Regions from separate parts of the Pseudoalteromonas sp. SWYJ118 genome, predicted to be linked through region 1. Evidence: predicted binding sites of a transcription regulator. Region 1 holds the regulator's gene; each other region holds the start of a gene.
What was found. Region 1 encodes LexA, which represses DNA repair genes until DNA is damaged. Its sites were predicted from a motif close to TACTGTATNNNNATACAGTA; they were not measured.
Positions count from the first base shown of each region.

Region 2: the regulator LexA is predicted to act here: its motif matches at 1,015-1,034, upstream of uvrD (DNA helicase II).
Region 3: the regulator LexA is predicted to act here: its motif matches at 1,300-1,319, upstream of dinB (DNA polymerase IV).
Region 4: the regulator LexA is predicted to act here: its motif matches at 1,079-1,098, upstream of I6F48_RS02400 (YebG family protein).

Region 1 is NZ_JADYXC010000021.1:14,057-16,265, reverse strand. Features, by position in the region: gene coxB (cytochrome c oxidase subunit II) at 1-469, opposite strand, end outside; gene lexA (transcriptional repressor LexA) at 953-1,570, opposite strand; gene I6F48_RS16670 (PaaI family thioesterase) at 1,738-2,178, shown strand; gene I6F48_RS16665 (hypothetical protein) at 2,179-2,209, opposite strand, start outside.
Region 2 is NZ_JADYXC010000016.1:97,118-99,326, reverse strand. Features, by position in the region: gene uvrD (DNA helicase II) at 1-950, opposite strand, end outside; gene I6F48_RS14840 (hypothetical protein) at 1,254-1,478, shown strand; gene I6F48_RS14835 (YacL family protein) at 1,595-1,963, shown strand; gene I6F48_RS14830 (dUTP diphosphatase) at 2,069-2,209, shown strand, end outside.
Region 3 is NZ_JADYXC010000001.1:251,569-253,777, reverse strand. Features, by position in the region: gene I6F48_RS01270 (M17 family metallopeptidase) at 1-105, opposite strand, end outside; gene dinB (DNA polymerase IV) at 235-1,287, opposite strand; gene I6F48_RS01260 (acyl-CoA thioesterase) at 1,967-2,209, shown strand, end outside.
Region 4 is NZ_JADYXC010000001.1:511,438-513,646, reverse strand. Features, by position in the region: gene dsbB (disulfide bond formation protein DsbB) at 1-212, shown strand, start outside; gene I6F48_RS02410 (DUF6170 family protein) at 214-516, shown strand; gene I6F48_RS02405 (ComEA family DNA-binding protein) at 541-837, opposite strand; gene I6F48_RS02400 (YebG family protein) at 1,150-1,467, shown strand; gene putP (sodium/proline symporter PutP) at 1,742-2,209, opposite strand, start outside.

The DNA.
Region 1 (2,209 bases):
TATCTGCAAGATTCGCGATTTCATCTTGCGGGGTAGATAAAATAGAGTAAAACTCTACATCTTCACCCATATATTCATAATGCCATTTCCATTGCGAGCCTGTAATTTTAATAGTGAGATCAGCTTTGCTGGCATCTTCCATTGCAATTAGGGTTTTAGTGGCTGGTACTGCCATAGCAATTAAAATAACAAACGGGATTGCAGTCCAAAGTATTTCTACTTTAGTGCTTTCGTGAAATTGGGCAGGTACAGCCCCTTTAGATTTACGGTGATGAATAAGTGCCCAAAACATAATTGCGAACACTATCACCCCAATCACACAACATATTATAAATATGGTCATGTGCAGCTGATATACATTATTGCTTATATCGGTTACGCCTTTGCGCATATTGTATTGGCTGTTAGCCAAAACTGGGTGCGAAAAAACACATAATATAAGCCACAAGGTAGAGGTCAGTTTACCCATGTGACGGCTCCTTTGATGCTATTGCGAATGCAAAGCGAAGAGGCATACGGCTTAAACGCCAATTCGTTATTTTTATTTTTTTAGTCAATCTCATTTAATATTGATTGGTTTTGCTGCGCCAACAACGGGTTTGTGTATATTGTGTGTTCTCAAAACTAAAAAGCTGTGAGTTATTATTAGCTCAGCACATTAATAATTAGCTAAAAAATGAACAACAAGCAAGTTTTAGTATAAAAAACAATCAGGTGATATTGAGTAATTAATAAAAAATCAGTAACCAACTAGGTAACAGGAAGTTCAAAAGATGAGCAAAACAAAGGGGTTTAACGCATTCGGAGGGGGAAAATATAAGTGCAAAAAAGTTTACAGCTTAAATTGTCAGTGAGCTATTTATGCCCTATTTTTAGTGCGAATTTAAAACAGAAAATGCGTACTAATTAGTACGCATTTATAAAACTGCTTGTTTAAAAGCTATTTTTAAAGTCACATCCAATCAGCGTTTCTTATAACGCCAACGGCTAAGCCTTCAATATTAAAAGACTCATTCTCAAGATCTACTTCAATAGATTCAAAATCGTCGTTTTCAGCATGAAGTAATACTTTACGACCCGCTTTCTCAAGACGTTTTACAGTTACGTCTTCGTCTAGGCGGGCAACAACAACTTGCCCGTTTTCAGCGGTTTGAGTACGATGCACAGCAAGTAAATCACCATCCATAATACCAATATCTTTCATGCTCATACCGTTAACGCGTAGTAAAAAATCTGCAGCCGGTTTAAACATTAATGGATCGATTTTGCAGTGACTTTCAACGTGCTCTTGCGCCAAAATAGGTGAACCAGCAGCAACACGCCCTATAAGCGGTAAACCTAATTGTTCTGGCTCTTCTTCTTCAATTAACTGAATACCACGGCTTGCACCTGGTTTCATTTTAATTGCGCCTTTTTTAGCAAGTGCTTTTAAATGTTCTTCAGCAGCATTGGCACTTTTAAAACCTAATGTTTGCGCTATTTCAGCACGTGTAGGAGGCATACCAGTGTCTTTAATAAAAACTTTAATTAGTTCGAGTATTTGAGCTTGGCGGTTCGTTAATGGTCGCATACAACTGGTTTTCCATACAGTACATTTAACTGTGAGTATATACAGTTAAATAAAAATCGCAAATTTAAATTAAGCCTTAAAATAGCCAAAGTAATTTCACTTGTGTACATTTTAGGGATATAACTAACGCTAGGTTTATAAATGATTAAAAAAGCAAAGGAGTCATTATGAGTATTTGGTACCAGCCCATCACTTTAGAGCTGTGCAAGCAGTTAGAACAAGGCATTGATGGCCAAGGAACATTAATGAAAACCATGGGAATAGAAGTCACTGAAATTGGTGATGATTACTTAGTAGCCACTATGCCGGCAATTCCTGAGCATCATAACCCAATGGGAATGGTTCACGGCGGTGCTAACGTTGTACTTGCCGAAACAGTTGCCAGCTATGCAGCTAACTTTGTTGTCGATTTTACAAAATTTTACTGCGTGGGGCAGGAAATTAGCGCAAGTCATTTAAAAGCATCTCGCAACGGCACTTTAACAGCAACGGCAAGAGCGTTTCATATTGGCAAACGTAGTTCAGTGTGGGAAATAAAAATTACAAATAGCCGCAATGAGCTGTGCTGCGTATCAAAAATGACCGCAGCAGTCGTAGAGCGAAGATAGTTACTTTTCGATTGGGTAAATTGTAATTTCC
Region 2 (2,209 bases), on a different contig from region 1:
GAGATTGGCTCGCCGTCGTTACCGTCGGTCCACAAGCTTTTACCCATACGTTCTGAGTTATTTTGAATTAATGCGTTAGACGCTTTCAAAATAGTCGCTGTTGAGCGGTAGTTTTGTTCAAGACGAATGGTTTCTGCGCTAAAGTCAGTTAAAAAACGTTTAATGTTTTCGATTTTAGCACCACGCCAACCATAAATGCTTTGGTCATCGTCGCCTACAATCATAATGCTGTTAGTATCGCCAGCAAGTAATTTTAACCAAGCATATTGAATGGTATTTGTATCTTGGAACTCGTCTACGAGCATATGCGCAAAGCGTTGCTGATAATGACGCAGTAACGTAGGGTTATTTTTTAACACTTCGTAGCTGCGTAGTAATATTTCAGCAAAATCAACTAGGCCCGCTCTATCACAGGCCTCTTGATAGGCGGCATAAACACGCAGCATCATTTGCTCATTAATATCGTATGCTTGAATATCTTTAGGGCGAAGTGCTTCATCTTTTTTGGCGCTTATGTACCAGCCAAATTGCTTAGCGGGCCATTTTTTATCATCAATATTCATCGATTTTAATAAGCGCTTGATCATCCGAAGCTGATCGTCAGAGTCTAAAATTTGAAAGGCTTCTGGTAAATTAGCTTCACGGTGATGAGCACGTAAAATACGATGCGATAAACCATGGAAAGTACCAATCCACATACCACCTACAGGCGCTTTTAGTGTTTCTTCAACGCGGCCACGCATTTCTTTAGCGGCTTTATTAGTAAATGTAACTGCAAAAATACTGTAAGCGGAGGCTTGCTCAACTTGCATAAGCCACGCAATACGATGAACTAACACTCGTGTTTTACCAGACCCAGCACCTGCTAATACCAGCATGTTTTGTAGTGGGGCTGCAACGGCATCGCGTTGTTTGTCATTTAAGCCATCGAGTAATTGTGAAACGTCCATCGTTACGCCTTTTTAATCAATATTGTGGGCAGTATAACAGGTGTTTTTGTTAGGCTAAATAAAATACTGTTTTTATAAACAGCTATTTATAAAATAGTGTTCAAAACGAGTAACTTGCTAATTAATTAAGCGAATAAAAAAGTGTAAACGGATAACAATAATTGCTAATTTGACCTAATTTTAGCAAAATCTACCAACTCTCTAAATCTAGACTAATTTAACTATTTGATTTGTAAGCTTTAATAAATTGGCATAGAGTGTGTAGGTAAATAATTATAAAATCAAATAAATACAGAGGTTAGTATGGCAGATCAAGGTTCTGGCGGTAACGTAATTGCAGCATTATGTAATATATTTTTTCCTGGTTTAGGGCAGTTAGTGCAAGGGCGTATTTTAGCGGCTATATTTTTTGCACTCGCTATTATAATAAGTTACGCACTAATTTATGTGCTTGTAGGCTTTGTACTTGTGCCTATTATTTACTTATGGTCGATCATTGACGCAGCGCGTTATAGATCGCGAAGTTAACGGTTTTAAAGTTGAGTAAAATAGCGCCCATGTGGCGCTATTTTACTTTATATGTCCTGTGGTTTACGGGCGTTTACGTATATAATTACGCAATTAAAGATTTACAGGCAAACCCTATGGAATATCAATTTATTCGCGACCCTATTAGTGGGCTACGTATTAAAATAAGCAGTGAACACGCTATTATTGGTCGCTGGCTAAACGAAGAAATAGGCAAAGACAAAGTAGCCATGGTGCAAGCGCTTATTGCATCGGTAAGTTCAAGCTATGAGCCGCTAACGCTAAAAGGCCAAGAAATAGATTTAATATTAACGAAAGACGAAGCATTATTTGAAGCCCATGCACTTCATCAAGACAGCGAAGACCTAATAGCGTATCAAGATGACGATTTAGCGCTTGAAGAAAATGGTTTAAGTAGTGGTTGTGGCTTTGAAGATTTCATTGATTTAATTGATTCATGGCATGAGTTTACGACGTCACGATAAACATAACTAGCACACTAATAAAAATATACAGCAATGCACAATCAGCATTTTATCTGTATTATTACACCAACGAAAATTACGCCAACCAAAACGACAGGAATTGATATGTCTGCCAATTTAAACAAGCTAGTAGTGATGCTAGAAATGCAAAACGCCATGAATACTAAAGTACATGAGCAATGGTTTACTCAAGGGTTTGAATGGTACCGCGCTATTTGGGTTGAGTGTGCTGAAATGCTAGATCAT
Region 3 (2,209 bases), on a different contig from region 1:
ACGTAATGAGTTATTTGGTAATAGAGAAAAGTCATCACTAATAATAATAAGCGCATCATGAGATGTGCATTCAAGGCTTGCACTAACCGCTTGAGGGTATGCCATAAATAAAGTCCTGTTAGAAAACATAAGCCCCTATTATCGTCGATTTAAATATTGAAGACCAGCAAGGTGCGATGAGCTAATTATACAACTTGCCAATAAATGGCAACTTGGGGTTACAGGCTTTATAGCTTAATCGAGAATACTCAGTTGGAAGTTTTGTTCTGGCTCGCTTTTAATGCCAACGCCTATGCCAAGTAATCTTACAGGTTGTTGTAGCCCTCGTTGATAGGCCTTAGTAAGGAGTTGAATAAATATTTCTGTGTTTAGCTCGTGGTATGCCTGATCGGCTGAGGTTACTACAAAATTTGCAAACTTCACTTTAACACTCAGCTTATTAATACGGTTTTGTAATTGCTGTTTATTAAGCCTTAAAACTAATTCGTCTAACAATTTTGGCAGCTCATCTAAGCACTCTTGCAAACTTGTTTTGTTGTATTCGTAGGTATGTTCAACACTCAGCGACTTTCTGATGCGATCTGTTGATACTTTACCAACATATTCACCTGCACATTTTTGATAAAGCGACACACCAAAATTACCCACATGTTGCTGCATCCAGTTAACGCCTTTTTCACGTACATCCTTGCCGGTATATAAGCCTTTTAAATTTAGCTTTTCGAGCGTTACTTTACCCACCCCCGGAATTTTCCCCAGCGGTAATTGCGCTAAAAAATCATCGACCTCATGAGGCAAAACGACAAATTGACCATTCGGTTTTTTTTCGTCGCTGGCTATTTTGGCAATAAATTTAATCGGTGCAATACCAGCTGATGCAGTGAGCCCTGTGGCATTGTAAATATCGGCTCTTATTTGCTGTGCAATAAGTGTGGCACTGCCTTTACAAGCGGTGCTGTCTGTTACATCTAGGTAGGCTTCGTCTAAAGAAAGAGGTTCAACTAAATCTGTGTAGCGGCTAAATACTTCACGTATTTGATTTGAAGCTTCTTTGTATACAGCCATGCGCCCAGGAACAATAACTAAATCGGGGCATAATTGTTTAGCATGATAGTTCGACATAGCCGATCGCACGCCATATTCTCTCGCTATATAGTTAGCGGTTGAGAGCACGCCTCGTCGGCTATTGCCTCCAATAGCAAGCGGTACACATGCAAGTTTTGGATTATCTCGCATTTCTACTGCTGCATAAAAGCAATCCATGTCTATGTGAATAAACTTCTTCATCACCACAACAACAACTGGTTATTTATACAGTCATTATTATAGAATCAAATGTGATAAGCAAGCCTAGGGCCTGTTTATCTTTCGAGGTTAAATTTGCAGCAGTATGTTTGGTATTTAGGCAAGGCAGAGCCTATGTAGTGTGGTTATTCCCCATAAATAGGCGATAACGTAGCACAAATGCCAAACATACGCTGCCCGAAGGGTTCTGCCTAGGGGCAATTTACTCTTTGTTGCTCGGTTTTTACTTAGCCCACTAGGTCACAAACCTCGCGCCGCGATTAAATAGCCCCTAGATTGAACAAATTTTAATCCTGAAAGGTCAACAGGCCCTAGTTAGCGATTAAAAAAAGCGCTTATTACCTTCTTGCTCTTTATAACCGCGCAACCAAAACATAACCTCGAAAAAAAACCCTGCTAACATCAAAATAATAGCGCCTGATTCGTTACCCATTGCGTAACAGGTAAAAGAGGCTATAAAAACCAAACAAGCTAAGGACCAATTAATTATGTTCTGCATATTTCTACCTCTGTGTGTTTTTGTGTTTGTCTGTGTAATTTAACTGTAGACCTAAAATTAAATAGGTACAATCATCTTATAAAAAAACATGCCATTAATTACCTTGAGCTCGTAACCCCATGTTGATAATCTAAGCACTTTAAAATTAAGGGCCAATAAATAATGCAAACGTTTAAAGATCAGCACCCTATCCATACCGACATCACCGTAGCGTGGGCTGATATGGATGCACTACAACACGTAAATAATGTAGTGTATTTACGTTACTTTGAAATAGCCCGAATCGACTTCTTAAATAAAATAAATCTGTTCGATACAATAAGCCCTAATGGCGTGGGCCCGGTAATAAGCGAAAATAACATTCGTTATAAACGCCCAGTTACATTCCCAGATACGCTTACAGTC
Region 4 (2,209 bases), on a different contig from region 1:
TTAGCTGTGAGTTTGAACCAAACTTCCCATCGTTTATGCCGTTACACGAATGGATACCTAGCTTTTTTCAGGCGACCGGGGATTGTGGAAATATAGATTGGCAGTTTATTGGTTTGAGCATGCCTGCTTGGATGGAAATTATATTTGCGCTATTCTCAATCACTTTGTTTGCTTTAGTGATTAGCCGCTTAATAACAAAAAAATCGATTTAATATGTTTACCTTTTTTTCAAGCCAATTAGATGATCTTAAACACTTAAAAGTGCGCAAGCGCCAGGACGTAATAGCACTTTCGTTAAGTATGTTATCGCCAACTGATAAAGTGTTACTACGTATTATTAAATTAATATTACTAAGTCCACTATTTTTAATATTCACGGTATTTAAAGGTTGGATATTAATCCCGTTTTTGATACTTGGTGGGCTTTGCTATCCGCTATTAACAACACCTATTGAAATTAACTTTGCTAAAAAGCACTTAAGCGATGCATTAAAACAATTTAATCAGGGCGCATAGCGCCCTGATTATTACTTAATAGCTTTAAAGTGAAATTTTCCCCTCTAATTTAGCTAATAGTTTTTTACCAATTCCTTTAACTTGCGATAAATCACTGACGCTTTTAAATTCACCGTTTTCTTCACGATAATCCACAATTGCCTGCGCTTTTTTCTTACCTATACCCGGTAGCTTAGCAAGCATATCTGCATCAGCATTATTTATACTAATTGTCTCAACTTGAGGCATTTGCTTGGTTACTTCCGATAGTTGTGCATATACGGTAGTTGCAGGTAGTAAGCATAATAAGCTTATGATGAGTAAATTTTTTAACGTTTTCATTAAACTTGCCCTTATTCTTCTTTTCTTAATTTTGAGTATTGCTCAGGAAATCAATAAATAAGGAACTGTAAAGTTCATCACTTAAAGTGTACCTAAGCGCATTATCACTATGATCCGAAATCCTGAAAATGCAGCTGGTACAACAAGTGATTGCTTAACTAAAGTAAAGTTACCGTTTTTTGTCAAATTTAAGACACCTAAAAATTAATACTTCGCGCTTGCAAATTTACGCCCAAACCATTACTGTACATAAAAACAGTAATCTAATGGTTTTTACAAACCACGGTGCCAAGCAATTTTGCAGGAGAAATCATGGCTGTTGTTGTTAAATATGTTGTAGAACGAAACGGAGTCGAGCGTATGACGTTTACTACCAAAAAAGAAGCTGATGCTTATGACAAGATGCTCGATATAGCAGAATCACTTGAGCTAATGCTAGAAAAGGTAGACGTACCGCTTAGTGAGCAACAAATTGAATCACTTGCTTTAGAAATAGCGAAAAGCAAAGATGACTTTATGACCATATTAAAGGGCGGCAAAGATCCAGTTGTTACCAAAGCGCCAGCAAAAAGTAAAAAGTCAGATAATGTTGCATCAATTGAAGATAGCAACGATAAAAAAGCAAGTTAATTCGTAGATTGCCCTTTCCTCGGACGGGACAAACTAAATAAAAAAGGGAGCAACTAAGTTGCTCCCTTTTTTATTATACCAATTCACTTAATTAAGTGATCTATTTTGAGGGTAAAAAAACGTGTTGATAGCTAGGCAAAAAATTCGATATTTAGTTGTTCTAAATGATAATTTTTTAACGCCAGTAGCGACACATTAGCCCCGCAAAATGATTAAGTATTATTGCGGATTGGTATTAATTACTACTCATTCAAAAATGAGTAGTAATTGCTATTTAAAGCTCTTTTTCTACTTCATCAAATAAAGCGGTAATGTTTTGCTCTGGCTCTTTTGTAGCTAAGCTAACAACAACAATTGCGATACTAGATAAAATAAAGCCAGGTACTATTTCGTACATAAAGCTACTTAAGCTTTCACCATTAATAGTAAACGGACCATAAACCCAAACAAGCACTGTAAACGCACCTACTAACATACCCGATAACGCACCGGCAAAATTCATACGTTTCCAGTAAAGGCTGAACAGTACCAATGGACCGAAAGCAGCACCAAAGCCTGCCCATGCATTACTTACTAGGTCTAAAATAGAGCTATCTCTGTCGTAAGCTAAGTAAATAGCAAACATAGCCACTACGGCAACGCTAATTCGACCAACAGTAACTAATTCAAAGTCGCTAGCATCTTTACGTAAAAATGTTTTATATAAATCTTCAGTCAATGAACTTGAGCTTACTAGCAATTG